Linked DNA regions of Krasilnikovia cinnamomea. The protein of the gene in region 2 interacts with the protein of the main gene of each other region in a pairwise test. Links are inferred from orthologs where the notes say so. Each region holds a gene or a part of one and is shown on either strand. Other genes may lie near its edges. The genes, in order: rsfS and EV385_RS04365.

Region 1 (10,206 bases), 3.8 Mb from region 2 along the record:
TCGTACTCGGGCTCGGCGGATTCGTAGCCGGCGCCGGCGTCCGCCGCCGCGGGCTCGTGATCCTCGTACCCGTACTCCTGCCGGGCCTCCTCGAACCCGAGCCCCGCCTCCCGGTACGCGGGCTCCGGGTCGTCGAATATCGAGCCGCCCTCGTCGAACGCGGGCAGTTCCGCGTGCGGGGGCGTCCAGATCATCGGGCCGTCGGCAGGCGGCGGGGCGACCGCCGAGCGCAGTGTGGGCCCGGTCCGCCTCTCGCCCCGGGCCGAACGCGGGCCGCCGAGCGGATCGGGGGCCGTCGCGGCACGGCTCACCGCGCCCGCGATCAGGTCGTTGAGCTTCACCATCGCCGCCACTGTCACGGGCAGGACGAGCACACCCCACCAGCTCACCAGCTCGGCCAGCGCGAGCAGGATGGCCAGCGCCACCGAGCCTTCGAGGAACACGAAGCACAGGAACCCGCTGGGGGCGAGGTGCTCGAGCCGGAGCAGGCGCGCGTACAGCGGGGCCTGTTGGCGCGCCGGGGCCCGGCGCGACCGGATCGTGCGGGTCATCGGCCGCTCCCCGATCCGCGGGCGGCCGCCACGGCGACCACGGCCTGCTCCAGGGCGTACCCGCGGTCCTCCGCCCCGCCCTTGACCGCGGCGTTGCAGTCGGCCGCCGCCCGCATCGCGTCGACGAGCCCTTCGGGGGTCCAGCCCCGGCTGCGTTCCTGCGCCTTCTGGATCTTCCAGGCCGGCATCCCCAACGTGCTAGCCAGCTGGTAGGGGTTGCCCCGCCCGGCCGACGCCACCCGCGCCACGGTCCGGACCCCGTCCGCCAACGCGTCCGCGATCGGCACCGGATCGACGCCTACGTGCAGGGCCCAGCGCAGCGCCTCCAGCGCCGCGGGCACGTCCCCGACCATCGCGGCGTCGGCGACCGTGAAGCCGCTGACCTCCGCCCGGCCCCGGTAGTACCGGGCGACCACGGCCTCCGTGATCCGGCCGTCGGTGTCGGCCAGCAGCTGGGAACACGCGGCGGCGATCTCGCGCAGGTCATTGCCGACCGCGGCCAGCAGCGCGGCCGCGGACGCCTCGTCGCACCGGCCGCCGTTGCGGCGGAATTCGTCGCGTACGAAGGCGATCCGCTCGCGGTCGCCCTTGAGCTTGGCGGCGGTCACCACGGTCGCCCCGGCGGCGCGCAGGCCGTCGGCGAACGCCTTGCCCTTGGCGGCGCCGAGGTGGGCGACGATCAGGGTGACGTCCGGCTCCGGGTTCTTCGCGTACGCCAGCAGCGCGGTCACGAGGTCCTTGCGGGCGTCCTGTCCGCCGCGGACGACCAGCACCCGGCGGCCGCCGAACAGTGAGGGGCTGACCATCTCGGCGACCTCGCCCGCGGTGAGCGCGGAGGCCTCGTACTCGCGGACGTCCGCGCCCGGGTCGGCGGCCCGGGCCGCGTCGACGGCCGCCGTGACCGCGCGGGCGGCCAGCAGCTCCTCGTCGCCGAGAACGAGCAGGAGTGGGACAGGTGGGGCAGCGGCGTTCACGCCCCACATCGTCGCACGCTGGCCATCGCCGTCAGCTTGCCTCACTGGCGCGCGCAGACGCCGAACACCGCAACGCGAAAACAGACATATCGGCTATCCGGCATACGGCGGGCAGCGCCCCAACCGCCGAGCAGGCGCGGCGGGCCCACGAGGGGGCGGACGTGATCTGGGGCACATCCGGTACCGATCGCCCGGCGTCGAACCCTTCCGGAGCCCGTCGCCGGGCGTGTCGCCAGCGCGGACTCGGGGCGTCGCTGCCGCGATCGGTCCACCCCGATAGCGCAGCCGGTGATCTGGACGCGGATGGTGCACGGGCGCGCGCCGCCAACGCGAAGCCGTCCGGCGCTGGCGAGAACCGCCACGGGCCTGCGCACCGCCGCGAACCCGGCTCAACCCGCGTCCAGGACACCGCGGACCGCCACGGCCAGACCGGCCGGGGTCGCCACCGCCGCGATGTCGCCCTCGAGGTCGGTACGCACCACCCGGGCACCCGCGCGACTCAGCCGGGCCAGCAGCGCCGCGTTCGGATGGCCGTAGTCGTTGTCGAGCCCGACGGACACCAGCGCCACGCCCGGACCTACGGCGTCCAGGAACCGGGGTTCCTGGTACGCGCTGCCGTGGTGCGCCACCTTGAGGACGTCGGCCCGCAGGGCACCCGGATCCGCACCGGCCAGAAGCGCGTCCTGTTCCTCGGTCTCCGCGTCGCCGGGCAGCAGCACCGTACGCCCGTGCAGCTCGGCCCGCAGCACGAGCGAGTTGTTGTTCGGGTCCGAGTTCGTCCCGCGCAGCGGCGCCACCGGGCCGAGCACGGTCAGCCGCAGGCCGCCCCCGGTGTACGACCACCCGGGAGTGACCGGCTGCACCGGAGCGTGGGCCTCGGCGGCCGCGCGGGTCACCGCGGCACGGCCACCGGCCGGGTCCGGCCAGTCCGGGGTGACCACCGCCGCCACCGTACGGCCCCGGAAGACACCTGCCAGCCCGCCGACATGGTCGGCGTGGAAGTGACTCACCACGAACACCGCCACCTCACGCACGCCCAGCCGCCGCAGGCACCGGTCGACGGGAACGGGCTCCGGACCAGCGTCGACGACCACAGCACGTCCGGGGCCGGCGGGCAGGACGATCGCGTCTCCCTGCCCGACCGCACACGCCACGACCAGCCAACCCGGCGGCGGCCAGCCCGCGGCCAGCAGCCGTACGGGCAAGGTGCCGAGCACCGCGCCGACCGACACCACGGCGACGAGCCGCCGCACGAGGGGCCTGCGCACCGCCACCAGCAGAGCGACCGTCGCCACGGCCAGCAGCACAGCGCCCCAAACGCCGCCCGGCCAGGGAACGGCGCCGGCCGGGATCCGGGCGCCGACGGTCGCCACCAGCACGAGCCAGCGCGCGGGCCACTGCCCCATCCAGGCGGCGAACTCAGCGCCGGACGGCCACACCGGTGACAGCACCGCCGCAGCCACACCGAGCAGGGTGGCGGGCGCGATCGCGGGCACGGCCAGCAGATTGGCGGGCACCGCCACCAGGCTGACCGTTCCGGACAGCCCCGCTACCACCGGCCCGCAGGCGACCTGCGCGGCCGCCGGAACGGCGAGCGCCTCCGCAGCCCACACCGGCCAGCGGCGGCCGCGCAGCGCGTCGCGCCACCGCGGCGCGAGCAGCAACAGGCCGCCCGTGGCCAGCACCGACAACGCGAACCCGGGGTCACCGGCCAGTTCGGGGTCGACGACGACCAGCGCCGCGATCCCCGCGCCGAGCGCCGGCAACGCCGCCCGGGGCCGCCCCGCGGCGAGGCCGAGCAGTCCGATCGCGCCCATCGCGGCGGCGCGCACCACGCTCGGCGATGGCCGGGCCAGCAGCACGAATCCGACCAGCGCGACCGCGCACACCGCGGCGGTCAGCACCGGCCCGGCCCGCACCCAGCGCAGCAGGAACAGCACGACCCCGAGAACGATCGCCACGTTCGCACCGCTGACAGCGTTGAGATGGGTCATCCCGGTGGTACGGAAGTCCTCCGCCAGCGCCGGATCGAGCCGGCTGGTGTCGCCGACGACCAGCCCGGGCAGCAGCCCACCGACAGGCCCCGGCAGCGGCGCGCACGCCCGCTGCAAGCCTGCCCGCAGGTCGCCCGCGACCCGTTGCGTCCATGGTGGACGCCCGCGCAGCGCGGGCGCTCGCTTCACGGACAGGACGGCCGCGCGCAGATCGCCGCCGCGCGGCGCCAGCAGCCGCCCGGTCACCGTGGCGCGCTGACCCGGGAGCAGCCCGCGCCACCCGGGGTCGTTGCCGAGCACCAGCGCGCGGACGTCGAGCCGCAACGCGACCGCCGGGTCGCGGGCGCGCATCCCGGTGAGGTCGACGGCGACCAGGTAGGTGATCGGCCGCCCGGGCGAGCCGGTGAGCGCCCGCGGGTCGTCCGCGACGACGACGTCCGCCTCCACCGTCGCGGCGCGGGCGACCAGGGCGGCCACCGGTCCGGCGTCGCGCGCGGCGACCCGGGCGGCGGTGGCACTCCCACCGCAGGCGGCGCCCAGCAGGGCGGCTACCGCGATCCAACGGGCCCCGCCGAGCGAGGCGGCCACCGCCTTCCAACGGAGCCTGTCCAGCGAGGCGGCTACGGCCTTCCAACGGGCCCCGCCCAGCGAGGCGGCCACCGCGATCCACCGGGGCCTGCCCAGCGAGGCGGCCACCGCGATCGAACCTGCCCACCGGTGAGAGTCGTCGGCGGGCGAGCCGATGGTGCCGGGTGTCGTTGCCCCGCCCTGCCGCGACCTGCGCGGACCGGCACGCAGGGCGCGGCACAGCGCGGCCCGGCAGCGGGCGGCGTCGAGCACGGCGACGACCAGCGCCGCCACCAGGGCGGCCGCGGCCTGGACCGCACCGGCGGTGGCTGACGAATGCAGGGCCAGCAGGGCGGCCAGCCACGCCGCCACCGCGAATCCGGCGAGACGCAGGTCCGGTGGGCGCGGCGGGTCCGGTGGGCGCGGCGGGTCCAGTGGGCCCGGCGGGTCTGCGCGCGGTGCGGCACTCACACCGTCACCAGGTCCTTGAGCTGCTCGTACCGGGCCTCGCCGATGCCGTCGACCTGGCGTAGGTCGCTGACGGTCGCGAACCCGCCCCGGGCCTGCCGGGCGTCAAGGATCCGCTGGGCCAGGACCGGGCCGACGCCGGGCAGCGAGTCGAGGTCGGCCAGAGTCGCCGTGTTCAGATTGACCGGCCCGGCTGGCGCGGCGGCACCGGCGGGGCCGGTGGGCGCCGCCGGGGCGGCAGGCGGGGCGGCCACGCCGACCATGATCAGCTCGCCGTCGACGACCTTGCGGGCGAGATTCAGCAGGGCTACGTCCACTCCCGGGTCGGCACCTCCGGCGGCCTGCAGGGCGTCCGCGACGCGGGCGCCGGGTGGGAGGTGGACGAGACCGGGCTTGCGGACCTTCCCGCCGACGGCGACGACGATGTCGACACCGGCGGAGCGTGCGGCGGATGCCACGGCCGGAGCCGGTACGCCGTCCGCCGGTCCGGACCCCGCCCCGGGGGAACCGGCGGGGGCGACCGCGGGCACACCCACCGCGGCCGGTACGGGCTCGACGCGCGGGCGTGCCCGCCAGGCGAGGACTCCGGCCACGAGCACCACGACCGCCGCGACGGCGGCCAGCGCCCGCACACCGCGCCGACCAGGGTCGAACGCGGCCAGCGCGGCGGACCCGCGTATCCCCTGCGGATCCGGGCCGAAGGCGCCCTGCCCAGCCTGCCGGGCTGCCTCAGCCGCTCGCGAATCGATGCCCGCCGGTATCCGGTCCACCGCCGAGAACCGAGGATCCGGCGGCGTGACGTCCGGGCCCGATGGACGCACGAGCCCCGGACGGGACGGGTCCGGGACGGCGCCGGGCAGGACTGCCCGGAGTCTGGCCCGCACCGCGTCGCCGGGATCGGAGGTGTCTCGCACGCCGCAGACCGTAGGGCCAACCGGGCGCGCCGGGCATCAGCGCCTGTGGACGACGGCCCACTGTGGAAAACTCGGCCGCACCGCGCCGGAGGAATCCACCAAGCCGACCGTGCCGACCCGGATCGAGTTGGTGAACCGGTTCGCCGCCTGGATCAGCGACGTACGGTTCCATCCCGCGATCGTGGCCGCCCGCATCGACGAATCGTGGCGGCAGGCCACCGGCGCGCTGTCCGAAGCGACCCGGATCCGGCTCGACGACCCGGCCGCGTCCACCCACCAGCCACGGGAGTCCGCCCGGGCCCTGCGCCTGGTCCTGATCGAGCAGTGGGGTGAACGCCTGGGTTCCATGGGTCGGGAGTGGACCCGCTTCGCCCGCCCGGCGGACCGGCACGGCCAGGCCGAGCTGGCTGCCCGCATCGCCGTCGTGGCCGGCGCCGACCCGACCACCGCGGTCACCCACCTCGGCCGAGATCGTGCCCCGCACGGCTGAACGGGTGCCCCGCGGGAGGCGGCGCTCGTCACGGCCCGCGACACCGGCCTGACCGGCCAGACGCCCGGCGCCTTCCGGCGTGGACGTGTGCTAGGCAAGGTTCCGTGAATTCCGGAATCCCCGCGTCGGTGCTGGCCGACGCGGTCGACACACTGCGCGCGGCGGGCTGCGTGTTCGCCGAGGACGAGGCCGCCGCGCTGGGCACCTGCGCCGATGACTTGGCGGCCCTCGAAACCCTGGTACGGCGACGGGCTTCCGGGGAACCGCTCGAACAGGTGGTGGGCTACGCCGACTTCTGCGGCGTACGGGTCCGGCTGCGACCGGGTGTCTTCGTGCCGCGCGTCCGCAGCGCCCTGCTGGTGCACCTGGCGGCCGAGCAAGCCGCCCGGAGAGGCCCCCTCGGGCCGGGAACCCCGGCCGTCGTCGTGGATCTGTGCTGCGGCTCCGGCGCGCTCGGACTCGCGGTACGGCACCGCGTGCCGGGCACGGACCTGTACGCGGCCGATGTCGATCCGGTCGCGGTGGCCTGCGCCCGGGACAACCTCGGCGCCGACGGCACCCGGGTCTTCGCGGGCGATCTGTTCGACGCCCTCCCCGCCGGCCTGAGCGGCCGGATCGACGTTCTGATCGCCAACGTCCCGTACGTGGCGACGCCGCATCTGCCGCTGCTTCCGGCGGAGGCGCGGCTGTACGAGCCGCGCACCGCATTGGACGGCGGCGCCGACGGGCTGGACGTGTTCCGCGCGGTGGTGGCCGGGGCGCCCGCGTGGCTGGCCCCGGACGGCGTCGTGTTCTCCGAGATCACCGAGGCCCAGGCGGAGGCGGCGTCGGCCGCGCTGCTGGCGGCCGGACTGCGCCCGGCCGTGCACCACGACCCGGATCTGGAGGCCACCGCCATCGAGGGCCGCCCCTGACAAAAGCGATTCCGGGCCACCCTGACAATGCGCAGGGCCGCCCCGGCGAAGGCGCAACGCCGGGGCGGGAGCGCAACGCCAGGGCGGGAGCGCAACGCCAGGGCGGGAGCGCAACGCCAGGGCGGGAGCGCAACGCCAGGGCGGGAGCGCAACGCCAGGGCGGGAGCGTCACGGACGGCGGTGTACGACCACCCCGGCCACCCCGGGCCCCACGTGCGCCGCGACCACCGCGCCGATCTCCGTGACGTAGCAGTCCTGCAGCCGGTCGCCCAGGCGCACCGACACCGCGTCGGCCAGAGCGGCCGCCCGCTCCGGTGCCCCGAGGTGGTGCACGGCGATGTCCACGTCACCCGCGCCGGAGGCTTCCACAGCCAGATCGACGAGGCGGGCCAGGGCCCGCCCGGCCGTACGGACCTTGTCGCGCACCACGATCGTCCCGTCCACGACGTGCAGGATGGGCTTGACCGACAGTGCCGTGCCCAGCAGCGCGGACGCCGCGCCGATCCGGCCGCCCCGGCGCAGGAATTCGAGGGTGTCGACGTAGAACAGGATGGCGACGTGGTCGGCGTGGGTGACCGCGGCCTGCCGTACCTCGGTCAGCGGACGGCCGTGGCCGGCCTCGGCCGCGGCGGCCAGCGCCGCGAAGCCCAGCCCCATCCCGGTGGTGCCGCTGTCCACGACCTCGATCTGCGGGCCGATCTCGGCGGCGGCCAGGCGGGCGGCGTCGTACGTGCCGGACAGTTTGGCGGACAGGTGCACGGAGACGATGCCGTCGGCGCCGGACTCCAGCAGCTCCCGGTACGTGGCGAGGAACTGCTCGGGCGCGGGCCGGGAGGTGCTGACCGCGACGCGCCGGGCATTGAGCGCCCGGGCCACGTCGTCCGGTGCGATCTCCAGCCCTTCCCGCCCCGCGTGTCCGTTCACGACGACGGTGAGGGGGACGACGGTGAGGTCGTACGTGCCGCTCAGCTCCGCGGGCAGGTACGCCGTGGAGTCGGTCACGACCGCGACGGGCATGCGGGCACGGTAGCCGATCGGCCACCCGTTCGTGCGGTACCGGCGTGTCGTGGCGGGCGGCCGGGGCTCAGACCGGCGGCGGGACTGGCCGCTGGGTGAACGGGCCGACGTTGTACGCCCCGATCTGCCAGCCGCGCTCGGGGTCGTGGGTCAGCTCCACCCAGTGGCAGTTCTGCAGCGCCCGCAGGGTGCGCAGCTGCTCGGCGGGCCAGCCGAGGAGGTGTCCGATGCCCTGCCGGGCGGCGGCGCCGTGCGTGGCGACCACCACGGTGGCGCCGTGCGGCACCTTCTCGGCGGCCGCCTGCAGCCCGTCGGCGACGCGTTTGCCGAGGTCGTCGAGGGTCTCGATGTCCTCGCCGATGACGGGCTCACCGGCGGTCCAGCGGGCGTGCTCCGCCGGCCGGGTCTGCGCCACCTCGGCCATGGTGAGGCCCTGCCAGGGGCCGAAGTAGCGTTCGCGCAGCCGGGGGTCGGAGTGCACGGCGAGACCGGTGAGGGCCGCCAGCGCGGACGCGGTGTCGGCGGCGCGGCGCAGATCGCTGGAGACGATGGCGGCGGGCCCCAGCCGGGCCAGCAGCTCGGCGGCGTCCACGGCCTGCTGCTGCCCGAGGTCGTTGAGGGGCACGTCGGTCTGGCCCTGGACGCGGCGCTCGGCGTTCCAGTCCGTGTTGCCGTGCCGCCAGACGATGAGGCGGGTCACGCCGCGCCGGAGGAGTCGGCCTGCACCATGTCCCGGTCGACGAACGGGATCGTCGGGCAGTCCTTCCACAGCCGGTCGAGGGAGTAGAACTCGCGTTCCTCGGTGTGCTGGATGTGGATCACGATGTCGACGTAGTCCAGCAGCACCCAGCGGCCCTGCCGCTCGCCCTCCCGGCGGACCGGCTTCGCCTTCTCCGGCAGGTTCAGCAGCGCCTCCTCGACGGCGTCGACGATGGCGATCACCTGCCGCTCGTTCGACGCCGACGCGATGACGAAGGCATCGGTGATGTAGAGCTGGTCGGCGACGTCGATGAGGACGATGTCCTGCGCCTTCTTGTCGGCGGCGGCCTGCGCGGCAGCCAGCGCCAACTCACGAGCGCGGTCGGTGACGGGCAAGAGGCTCCCTTCGTCAGACCTTTACGGCCCACAACTGTTACGGCCCACAACTGCTGTTACGGCCCACAACTGCCAGATCGGGGAACACCTACTCCAGCGTTCCCGGGATACAAGCCTCTCACACCCGTCCGACATCGCCAGCCGGGCGATACAGCCGTCGCTTGGCGATGTACTGCACCACCCCGTCCGGCACCAGATACCAGACCGGTTTGCCCGAACCGACCCGGTTCCGGCAGTCGCTCGACGAGATCGCCATCGCCGGCACCTCGACCAGGGTCACCGTGTCCGCCGGCAGGTGGGCATCGGACAGCTCGAAGCCCGGCCGGGTCACCCCGACGAAGTGCGCCAGCGAGAGCATCTCCAGCGCGTCCTTCCATGACAGGATGCGGGCCAGCGCGTCCGCCCCGGTGATGAAGAACAACTCCGTGTCGGGGCCGTACACGGCGGCGAGGTCACGCAGCGTGTCGACCGTGTAGGTGGGCCCCGTGCGGTCGATGTCGGCCCGGCTCACGTGGAACCGGGGGTTGGAGGCGGTCGCGATGACCGTCATCAGGTACCGGTCCTCGACGTCGCTGACGGCCCCACCCTTCTGGTACGGCTGCCCCGTGGGTACGAAGACGACCTCCTCCAGATCGAAGAGGTCGGCCACTTCGCTGGCGGCCACCAGATGCCCATGATGGATGGGGTCGAACGTCCCGCCCATGATCCCGACCCGCCGCCTGTTGGACATCCGGGCATGGTAGATCAACCGGGGGCGGCGCCGCCCCCGGTCCCGGGGATCGGCCCGGGTCAGCGCCGGGCGGCCAAAGCCCGCCGTACGTCATCGTCGCAGTCCACGACCGCCCGGCGCAGCAGTGCGGGCAGGTCGGCGGCGGCCAGCAGCCGGGCGGCGAGCTCCCGGGTCCGCGGCTCGACCACCACCGTGGGGTACGCGGCGATCGCCACCCGCTCCGCCACCTGGTTGGGCCGCACCCGGGCCATCTCCGGCATCTCGGCGAAGTAACGCTCGACGTAGCCGTCGGTCAGCTCGAGCTGCTCGGGCTGCCAGAACCCGGCCGCGGCGGACTCGAGCAGCCGGTTCGACACCGAGGTGTCGCCGATCAGGGTGGCCCAGGCGCGCGCCTTGGCGGCAGGGTCCGGCCGGGCGGCGTGGCAGCGCGCGGCCCACTGCTCGCCGGTCGCGCTGCGGTCGCCCGCCAGCTCGGCCTCGATGTCGTCGGGA
Region 2 (10,285 bases):
TCGTCGCAGTCCTCCAGCATCAGCAGCCGCCAGCGCGGCTCGTCGTCGTCCCCGCCGCCCAACGCGACACTCATCAGATACGCGGGATCGCTGAACAGCCGCTCCGGATCCAGCACACAGTCCACCTGGCACCAGGAACGCCACTGCTGGGCCAGCGCCCGCAGGGCCGTGGTCTTACCCGTGCCCGGTTCCCCGTGCAGGAGCAGCAGGCGGCCGTTGATCGACGTGCCGTCCAGGGCCATGAGCTGCTCGAGGGTGCGGGCCACCGGGCTCGCGTAGTTGTGTCGGATCCGCTGCCACCCGGCCGCGTCGATCTCGCGCGGCACCCGGCGCGGCCCGTGCTGGCCGAAATGCCAGAAGCCGATCGGTACGGTGTCGGCCGCGGGCGCGGGCGGCTCCACCGCGCCCTCGGTCACGCTCGCCAGCACGCGCTCGGCCAGTTCCGCGGTGGTCGCGGTGACGGTCACCCGGGCGCGCCGGCTCTGCGGCCACCGGATCACGTGCAGGGTCCACCCGTCACCCACGGCGAGGCGGCCGTGGATGTCCTCCTCGCCCGCGTCCCGCACGACGCGGGCGTCGTCGGTGCTGAGCGGGGCATCCGCCCGGACGTTCTCCAGCGTGCTGGTCCGGCCGAACGGCTCCCGCCCGGTCGTGAACGCGTCGAGGGCCAGCAGGTCCACCACGTCCACCAGCCGGTCGGCGTCGTCGAGGCTGCCGGACACCGGCACCGCGCCGGGCGCGCGCGACCGGGCGGCGGCGCCGGTGGACGCGGACGGGTTGACCGCCTGTTCCACGGCGCGGCCGCCTGGCCGGTCGACGGTCTGGTGGGGGGCACGCATGCCTTCCATGATCGACCAGGATGGCCGAAGCGGCATCCCGTTTTCGCAGGTCTCTGACCACGGCGGAGCAGACGGGCACCCGGCGCCGGGCGCCTCCCGCCGGTCAGTCCGTGGCGGGAGTGAGCACGAACACCGGGATGACCCGCTCGGTCTTGCGCTGGTAATCCGCGTAGTCGGGGAACGCGGCGACCGCCCGTTCCCACCACTGGTCGCGCTCCGCGCCTTCGGTCTCGTGTGCGAGATAGTCGCGCCGGTCGGCGCCGTCCTGCAACTCCACCCGCGGGTGCTTGCGCACGTTGTACACCCACACCGGGTGCTTCGGGGCGCCGCCCAGCGAGCCGACCACCGCGTACCGGCCGTCGTGCTCCACCCGCATGAGCGGGGTCTTGCGCAGCTTGCCGGTCCTGGCCCCCACCGAGGTCAGCACCACGACGGGCAGGCCCCGGAGGGTGCCGGCCTCGGCGCCGCCGGTCTCCTCGTACGACTCGGCCTGTTTGCGGGCCCAGTCCGTAGGGCTGGGTTCGTACTCTCCGGTCAATGGCATGGTGATCCCCTCTGCCGGTCGGTTCGACATCGCATGCACAGTAGACACTGATTTAGCCCATAGTGTGGCGTTGGGCGAACGCCACGAGGTCGCGCCGCTCGATCGCCGCCGCCATCAGCTCCGGGAACGCGTCCGGCGTGCAGGCGAACGCGGGGACCCCGAGCGCCGCGAGCGCCGCCGCGTTCTCGTGGTCGTACGCCGGAGCCCCCTCGTCCGAGAGCGCCAGCAGCGCCACCACCTGCACCCCGGCGGTGGTCAACTCCGCCACCCGGCGCAGCATCTGTTCCCGGGAGCCGCCCTCGTACAGGTCGCTGACCAGCACCACGATGGTGTCCCGGGGCCGCGTGACGAGTTGCCGGGTGTACGCCAGCGCCCGGTTGATGTCCGTGCCACCGCCCAGTTGGGTGCCGAACAGCACCTCGACCGGATCGCTGAGCTGCTCCGTCAGGTCGACCACCGCGGTGTCGAAGACCACCAGCGAGGTCCGCAGGGACCGCACCGAGGCGAGCACGGCCGCGAACACCCCCGCGAAGACCACCGAGGAGGCCATCGAGCCGGACTGGTCGACGCAGAGCACGACGTCGCGGTGCACCGCCGAGGCGCGGCGGCCGTAGCCGATCAGCCGCTGCGGGATCACCGTCCGATGTGCCACCTGGTAGTGCCGCAGATTCGCGCGGATCGTACGGTCCCAGTCGATGTCGGCGTGCCGGGGACGGCGGATCCGGGCCGCCCGGTTCAGCGCGCCCGCGACCGCCGCGCGGGTGCGCTGGGCGAGGCGCCGCTCCAGGTCGTCGACGACCGTGCGGACCACCCGCCGGGCCGCCTGCTTGGCCTCGGCGGGCATGACCCGGTTGAGCGACAGCAGGGTGCCCACGAGGTGCACGTCGGGCTCCACCGCCGCCAGCATCTCCGGCTCCAGCAGCAGCCGGGTCAGCTCCAGCCGCTCGATCGCGTCGGCCTGCATGACCTGCACCACCGTGCTGGGGAAGTACTCCCGGATGTCGCCGAGCCAGCGCGCGACGCGGGGGGCGGAACCGCCGAGCCCGCCCGCGCGGCCCGCGCGCCGGTCACCGTCGCCGTCCTCGGGGGCGTCGTACAGCGCGGCCAGCGCGGCGTCCATGGCGCCGTCGCGGCCGGTGGCGGCGCCGAGGGAGTCCTCGGCCGGGCCGCCGAGCACGAGCCGCCAGCGGCGCAGTCGCTCCCGGTGGTCAGGATCGGTCATCGGGCACCTCCGGCGCGTGGAACTCGGGGCCGGGCACGGCGTTCAGAGTCGTTCATCTGATGTCTCCCGCGCCTGGATCTCGTGGCCCAGCAGGGCGCTGAGGGTCGGCAGTAGGATCGCCGCCCGGTCGTGGTCGAGCGGCCCCATCGCGGTGCCGGTGCTTGCGCCGGACGCCGAAGCGCCGGCCACCCGTTCGCCGATGGCCCGCCGCTCACCCGCCGCGAACCCGCCGAACGTGCGGCGCAGCAGCGGCAGCACCTCGTCGAACGCGTCGGCCGGGATGTCGGCCAGCCACGCGTCCAGCAGACGCAGCAGCGCCTCGTCGTGCACCAGCAGCAACCCGCCGCCGGCCAGGAAACCCTCGACCCAGGCGGCCCCGTGCGCCGGGGGCGTCCCGACGGTCAGCGGCAGCCGCAGCCGCCGGCGCACCTCGGCCTCGTCGAGGAGTCCGGCGTCGTGCAGCAGCCGGGTGATCCGGCCCGCCAGCAGCCCGTGCAGGTCGGCGCGGGCGGCCACGGTGGCCAGCGTGGCGAACCACCGTTGCCGCAGGGGCGCGTCGTCGAGCAGCGCCACCGCGGCATGCACGCCGTCCAGGTGCCCGCGCAGCTCCCGCGCCGCGGAGTCGGCCACCGCGCCGGCCGCCGCGGGCAGGCCCGCGCAGACCCGGTCGAACAGGCTGGTGGTCACGGCGGCGAGCCCGGCCACGTCGGTGCGGCGGACGTCGCCGTACCGCAGGGTGCGGGCCAGGGCCGGGAGGGCGGCCATCAGGTGACCGACGTCGGCGTCCGCGGCCGCGTGGGCGTCCAACGCCGACAGCACCGGCGGATACGCCTCGCCGAGATCCGCCAGCAGGCATGCCTCCACCAGCGCGGTCACCTCCGCCAGCGAGGCGGCCGCACCGGCGGCGTCGGTGACCCGCGCGGTGGCCGCGGCGCTCACCGTCGTGCCGTACATGCTGTACTCCACGAGCCGGACCGCGAACTCCGGCTGCCACCGCAGCCGCCACGCCTCCCGGAACGTGCCCGTGCCGCGCCGGCCCGCCTCCGGCTCGCCCCACGGCACGCCGATCCGGCGCAGCCGGTGCAGCAGCCGGCTGCGCCGCAGGTCGATGTCGCGGCGCAGGTCCAGCTCCAGCACCCGCTCGGCGGGCTCCGGCTTCAGGCGTACGGACCGCTGCTGCGCCGCCAGATCGCGGGCCAGCGGCACGGCCGGCATCGCCTCCGGGACCCCGCCGAGCCGCTCGCCGACGATGAGCCGGCGGCCGATCAGCTCGGTCCGCAGCGGCTCACCGTCGCACATCACGGCCTCGGCCGCCTCGGTCACCTCGGCCAGCCCGGCCAGCGGCCGCCCGCGCAGCGTGGCCAGCGCCTCGGCCAGCCGGGTCGCCTCGATGACGTGCGCCGACGAGGTGGGCACCCCTTCGGCCCGCAGCACCCCGGCGGCCTCCACCAGCCAGCGGGGCACGACCTCCTCCGCCGTGGCGAACAGGTGGTGGTACCAGCCGGGGGAGCGCACCCCGGCGCCGTAGCCGGACGCCGTGGCCAGCCGCCCGTACGTCCAGGGCACCCAGGTGCACGCGACCTTCGTCTTGCGGCGGCCCTTGAGCAGCGCCGCGTCGTCCTTGGCCGGGATCCGGCGGGCCAGCGCCGGTACGTGCCAGGCGCCGCACACCACGGCCAAATTCTCCCGGGTACGGCGCACCTCCCGCAGCACGGTGCGCATATACGCCTCACGGACCAGATCCTCGGGATCGTCCACGGTGGACTCGCGCAGGGCGGTCATGGCCTCGGCGATCGCCGCGAACGCGGGCATGCCCCGGTGTTCGACCACGTCCTCCCACCAGCGTTCCGGGTCGTCGTACCCGGCCGCGGCGGCCAGCTCCCCGATCGGGTCGGCCGGGCGGGACCGGCCCCGCACCCCCGGCCCCTCGGGCGCGTCCGCCAGGCCACCGGCCGCGTGGTACGCGTACGGCAGGTCGAAGAAGCGCACCGGCACACCGTGCGTCACCGCCCAGCGCATCGCCTGCCACTCCGGTGAGAACACGGCGAACGGCCAGAACGCGGCCCGGCGCGGGTCGTCGACGGCGTACCCGAGCAGCGCCACGGGCGGCGCCAGCTGCTCGTCGGCGACCCAGCGCACCAGCTCGTCCGCCTCGGGCGGGCCCTCGATCAGCACGATGTCCGGGCGCTGGCGGTCCAGCTCCTGCACCAGCGCGCGGGCCGAGCCGGGACCGTGATGGCGGATGCCGTACAACCGTTCAGGCATCGCGGGCGGCGCGGTAGAAGTCGCTCCAGTCGGGGCGTTCCCGCACGACGGTCTCGAGGTACTCGCGCCACACCACGCGGTCGGAGACCGGGTCCTTGACGACCGCGCCGACGATGCCGGCGGCGACGTCGGCGGCCCGCAGCCGCCCGTCGCCGAAGTGGGCCGCCAGCGCCAAGCCGTTGGTCACCACCGAGATCGCCTCGGCGGGCGACAGCGTGCCGGTGGGGGACTTGAGCTTCGTCCGGCCGTCCTCGGTGAGCCCGCCGCGCAGCTCCCGGAACACGGTGACCACCCGCCGGATCTCGTCCAGCGCGGCCGGCACCTCGGGCAACTCCAGCGCCCGGCCCAGCTGGGCCACCCGGCGGGCCACGATCTCGACCTCGTCGTCCGCGGACGCCGGGACGGGCAGCACCACCGTGTTGAACCGGCGGCGCAGCGCGCTGGAGAGCTCGTTGACGCCCCGGTCACGGTCGTTGGCGGTGGCGATGAGGTTGAACCCGCGCTGCGCCTGCACCTCGGTGTTCAGCTCGGGCACGGGCAGCGACTTCTCCGACAGTACGGTGATCAGCGCGTCCTGCACGTCGGAGGGGACCCGGGTCAGCTCCTCCACCCGGGCGATCGCGCCGCGTTGCATCGCCCGCATCACCGGGCTGGGCACCAGCGCGGCCTCCGTGGGGCCGTCGGCCAGCAGGCGGGCGTAGTTCCAGCCGTACCGGATGGCCTCCTCGGGCGTGCCGGCCGTGCCCTGCACGAGCAGCGTCGAGTTGCCGGAGACCGCGGCGGCCAGGTGTTCGGACACCCACGTCTTGGCGGTGCCGGGCACGCCGAGCAGCAGCAGCGCCCGGTCGGTGGCCAGCGTGGACACCGCCACCTCGATGAGCCGGCGCGGGCCCACGTACTTGGGGGACACCTTCGCCCCGTCGCCGAGCAGGTAGGTGACCACGGCCTGGGGGGACAGCCGCCAGCCGGGCGGGCGGGGCCGGTCGTCGGCGGCGGCCAGCAGGGCCAGCTCCTCGGCGTACTGGTCCTCGGCGTGCGGGCGCAGAACGGTCACTGCAACTCCTGAAGCATCTCGTGGCGGAAGGTGAGGGTCCGGGCCAGCTCGGCGACCGGGCGGACCCGGGACGGGTCGGCGGGTTCGGCGTCCAGTTCGGCGGCGAGCCGGGCCACGGCCCCGGCGTACCCGGTCGGCATGGCCATGGCGGCGGCCCGGCACAGCTCCCCGAGCTGCCAGCTGTGCCGGTCGGTACGGGCACGGTGCGCGATCGTCTCGATCACCGCCACGGCCAGCTCGTCGGGCCACCGTCCCGGGTGGACGGCCAGCAGCCGGTGCGCGACGTGGTCCTCCCGGCGCAGCGCGTCGGCGGCGAGGCGGCCCAGCTCGGCGGGCGGCAGGATGAGGTGCAGATCCCAGCGCACCGCCTCGCGCAGGCCCGCGGCGCCGCGCCGGGAGTCGGCGGCCAGCAGCGCGGCCGCCCACGCCGGGTCGCGCTGGGCGATCGCCGCTTTCGCCCAGCCGTGCAGCAGCGGGGTCGCCCAGTCGTGTCCCCGGCCGAGCTCCACGACGGCCGCCGGGTCACGGTGCAGGGCGGTGGTCCACGTGTCGAGCGGGGTCCCGGCCACGACCTCTTCCAGGAGCCAGGCCCCGATGCCCATGCCCCGGGCCGGGGTGGCGCCCACGCCGTCGCGGCGCAGCGCCGGGTCCAGGGTCTGCGGGGGGTCGACCACGAGCCGCTCACCGCCGCGTGTCCGCTCCAGCCGGACGGCGGCGTGTGCCCGCCGCGCCATCCGCCGGCTCAGCCCGGAGGCGGGCAGCCGGCGCAGCAACTCCAGCGCGGCCTCGCGAACCTCCCGGCGGGGATCGTCGAGCACCCGTTCGAGGAACGCCTCGTCGGCCGCCGACAGACCGGCGGACAGCGCGGCCACGAACCGGGCGCGTTCCTCGGGTGCCTCGGTGTCCCAGCCGGCCACCAGCTGGTCCCGCGCCGCGTCCGGGTCGTCGGCCCGCATCCGGGCCAGGTACGCCAGCCGTTCGCCGGGCGACCCGGTCCGCCACACCTCCGGTTCGGCGGCGGCGGCGCCGGGTGCCTCGTCGAGCAGCCACCGCCAGTCCGCCCGCTGCGCGGCGAGCCAGCCGCCGCGCCGCCCCGCGACCATCCCCAGGGCGGGCCGCAGGGTGGCGTTGCGCCGCCCGGCCTCCAGCAGCGCGGGCAGGGCCTGCGGTGGTACGTGCCCGCCGCGCCGCGCCGCCGCCGCCAGCCACTGGGCCAGCAGCTCCTGCACCGCCTGGGCGCCGCCGGGAGCGTCGCCGTCGACGAGCCGCAGCAGGCGGTCCGCGGCCGCCGTGGGCAGCGGTGCGGCCTGCTCCGGGGGAGCGGCCGCCACTGGCCGGTGACCGGTGGCCGGGGTGGTGCCCGCCCGCCCGTAGGCCAGCGCGGTGGCGGCGGCGTCCAACAACGACGCCGGCGCTGACGGCGCAGATCCGGACGAGGCGGATGCTGGTGGAGTGGGCCCGGCGAGCGTGCGCCCGGCGAGGCGTGCGCCGGGCTGTGTCCACGGGCGGCGGGCCGTACCCAGCAGCGCCGCCGCGAGCAGGTCGGACGGTAGCTCGGGCGGCAGATCGGGGCCGCGGGAGTCGAACAGGGGAGCGGGGGCCGGAATGTGCCGCCCGCCGACCCAGGCGGCGAGGGGTCGCAGCCCGGCCGGGCTCCACTCGGCGGCCAGGGTGGCCGGTGCGCCGCCCGCCGCCGCCAGCAGCCACCACGGCTCGTGGTGGCCGGGTGCCAGCGGCAGCGCCTCGCCGGTGGTGTCGACCACCCAGCCCGTCCCGGTCGGTGTCACACCGGCCAGCAGCACCGGCGCGTCATGACGCCACGGATCGGACGCCAGCGCGGCCGCCCATCCGGCCAGGGCGGCCCGGGCGGGCAGCGCACCGGCTGGCGCGGCGTAGGCCACCGCGGCGCTGTGCCGCTCGGCGACCAGGGCGCGCAGCGGTGTCGTGCCGGGATAGAAGCACAGGTCGGCGCGCAGCTCGGTGCCGGGCGCGAAGTCGGGGTTGAGCGACTGGCCGGCCGCCGCGAACGCCAGCACGAGGGCGAACCGTCCACTGTCGGCGCCGCGCAGCCACGTCCGCCGGGTGGTCAGCGCGCCGTCGTCGGTCTCCACCTGGCCGAGCACCTGCCAGCGGTCGGTGACCCGGGGACCGGAGAGCACGTCGTCGGTGGCCACCGGGAAGCCGATGCGCGCCCGGACCGTGGCGGCCAGGCCGGGCGGCAGCTCGTCGAGCCGCTCGTGCCCGGCCACCAGCAGGCGCAGCAGACCCAGCTCCCCGAGCAGCCGGTCAGCCCACAGTGGACCGACGCCGACCAGGCCGCCGAGGCGCCGGACGGCGGTGGCGGCCGCGGGTGCCTGCGCGTCGACCAGCCGGGCGGCCATCGTCTCGTACGGCCGGTGACCCGCCTGCTCCGCCGCGGCCAGACCCTGCTGCACCTGGTCGTCGAGCCAGCGGCGCAGCTCGGTCATCCCGGCCGCCACGCGTTCCGCGCGTTGCCGGGCCCGCTGGTGTGCCCCGGCGGGGTCGGCCGGGGCGCCGCCGGGCGGTGTGGCGGCCCGGGCGGCCCGGGCGGCCCGCGCCGCCTGCCACTCGGCCGCGAACGCCGGCGCCGGCTCCGTCGGCAGGTCGGGACCGTCCACCCAGCGCAGCAGCAGACCCAGCGCGTGCTTGCAGGGGATCTTGCGGCTCGGGCAGGAACACCGGTACGCGGGACCGGCCAGGTCCACGCAGACCTGATAGGGGCTGCTGCCGCTGCCCCGGCACAGTCCCCAGAGGATCTCGCCGAGCAGGCCGGTGGCCGCCCAGTGGCCGGCACCGCTCACCGCGCGGGCGGCCCGCAACGAGCCTGCGTCGGGGGCCAGCGCGGCGACCCGCGCGTCGTTCCACCGAGGCACGTCCGGCGGCTGGGCCGCACCACCTAGGTCGGCGGTGCCGTCCGGCTCGGCGGTCGTCCATCGTTCAACGGGCACACGCCGCACTGTAGGCGCGCGGTACGACGCTTTCGACCGTCACGGGGGCCTCCGTCACCGGTTCGCTGCGGGAACGGCGTGGCGCCCGCGACCCGACCAGTACGGCGCCGAACGCCACCACCATGCCCACCAGCTGCGCGGCGGTGAGCCGTTGCCCGAGCACCGCCCAGCCCACCACGGTCGCGACCACCGGGGAGAGCAGCGCGAGCAGCGAGACCTGCGCGGTGGGCAGGCGCTCCAGGCCCCGGAACCACACCGTGTACGCCAGGGCCGTGCCGACCACCGACAGGTAGGCGTACCCGGCGAGGTTGCCGCCGGTGAGCGAGCCCGGCAGTCCCTCGACGGCCAGGGTGATCGGCACCAGCATCAGTCCACCGGCGGCCAGCTGCCAGCCGGTCGCCGTGAGCAGGGACGCGTCCGGGCGGCCCCAGCGCTTGGTCAGCACCAGGCCCAGCCCCATCGACACCGCGCCGCCCAGCCCGGCGAGGACCCCGATCGGGTCGAGCCGGGCCGAGGCCGTGAGCACGGCCATGGCCACCCCCACCACACCCGCCAAACCGGCGAGCACCGTACGCAGGGCGACGCGCTCGCTGAGCATCAGCACGGACAGGCCCGCCACGACCAGCGGCTGGGCGGCGCCGAGCACCGCGGCCATGCCGCCGGGCAGCCGGTACGCGCTGGCGAACAGCAGCGCGAAGAAGATCCCGATGTTCAGGGCGCCGAGTACCGCGGAGCGCCACCACCAGTCGCCCCGGGGCAGCCGGCGGGTCATGGCGAGCAGGAGGAGCCCGGCGGGCAGGGCGCGCAGCGTGGCGGCCAGCAGCGGTCGGTCCGGAGGGAGGAACTCGGTGGTGACCGCGTACGTGGTGCCCCAGACGACCGGGGTCAGGGCGGTGATCAGAACGATCCGCCGCACGACCAACTCCCTCGACGTAAAGTATCTCGACATGAAGAGACTCTCTCGCGTTCTTCTCCTTGTCAAGAAGCTCGACGTCGAGAGAATGGAGACATGGGTCATCCCCGCGGCGTGGACCGCATCATCGACCAGTGGGCCCGCGAGCGCCCCGACCTCGACACCACCGCCATGTCGATCTTCGGCCGGGTCTACCGGCTGGCCCAGGTGTCGGGCGACGAGGTGGCCCGGGCGTACGGGCGGCACGGCATCGGCCGCCCCGAGTTCGACGTGCTGGCCACCCTGCGCCGCGCCGGGGAGCCGTTCCAGCTGTCCCCGGGTGCGCTGGCCGCCTCCATGATGCTCAGCAGCGGCGGCACCACCGCCCGGCTCGACCGCCTCGAGAGGGCGGGCCTGGTGCGCCGCGCCCCCGATCCGCACGACCGGCGCGGCGTCCTGGTCAGCCTCACCGAACAGGGGTGGCAGGTCGCGGACCGGGC

What was found.
Region 1: the proteins of EV385_RS04365 (region 2) and rsfS interact in binary tests that used the Escherichia coli proteins (3 or more experiments, as listed by UniProt). The link is inferred for Krasilnikovia cinnamomea from one-to-one orthologs.

What each region holds. Positions count from the first base shown.
Region 1 is NZ_SHKY01000001.1:4,823,450-4,833,655, reverse strand. Bases 7,286-10,206 are described here. They hold rsfS (ribosome silencing factor), read right to left. Parts: upstream 8,985-10,206; coding sequence 8,586-8,984; downstream 7,286-8,585. Other genes in these bases: pepN (aminopeptidase N), read right to left, coding at 9,774-10,206; nadD (nicotinate-nucleotide adenylyltransferase), read right to left, coding at 9,103-9,714; EV385_RS22075 (histidine phosphatase family protein), read right to left, coding at 7,957-8,589; EV385_RS22080 (DegV family protein), read right to left, coding at 7,286-7,889. Outside these bases: holA (DNA polymerase III subunit delta), read right to left, coding at 548-1,534; EV385_RS22100 (ComEC/Rec2 family competence protein), read right to left, coding at 1,915-4,557; EV385_RS22095 (ComEA family DNA-binding protein), read right to left, coding at 4,554-5,468; EV385_RS22090 (hypothetical protein), read left to right, coding at 5,578-5,958; EV385_RS22085 (putative protein N(5)-glutamine methyltransferase), read left to right, coding at 6,063-6,872; more of EV385_RS22080, read right to left, coding at 7,041-7,285. UniProt on the Escherichia coli protein: Functions as a ribosomal silencing factor. Interacts with ribosomal protein uL14 (rplN), blocking formation of intersubunit bridge B8.
Region 2 is NZ_SHKY01000001.1:993,614-1,003,898, reverse strand. The notes cover bases 3,894-6,893. They hold EV385_RS04365 (ATP-binding protein), read right to left. Parts: upstream 5,925-6,893; coding sequence 4,863-5,924; downstream 3,894-4,862. Other genes in these bases: EV385_RS04360 (SWIM zinc finger family protein), read right to left, coding at 5,921-6,893; EV385_RS04370 (DUF5682 family protein), read right to left, coding at 3,894-4,870. Outside these bases: EV385_RS04385 (DUF5925 domain-containing protein), read right to left, coding at 1-839; EV385_RS04380 (nitroreductase family deazaflavin-dependent oxidoreductase), read right to left, coding at 943-1,383; EV385_RS04375 (VWA domain-containing protein), read right to left, coding at 1,436-2,605; more of EV385_RS04370, read right to left, coding at 2,648-3,893; more of EV385_RS04360, read right to left, coding at 6,894-8,893; EV385_RS04355 (EamA family transporter), read right to left, coding at 8,883-9,809; EV385_RS04350 (MarR family winged helix-turn-helix transcriptional regulator), read left to right, coding at 9,903-10,285.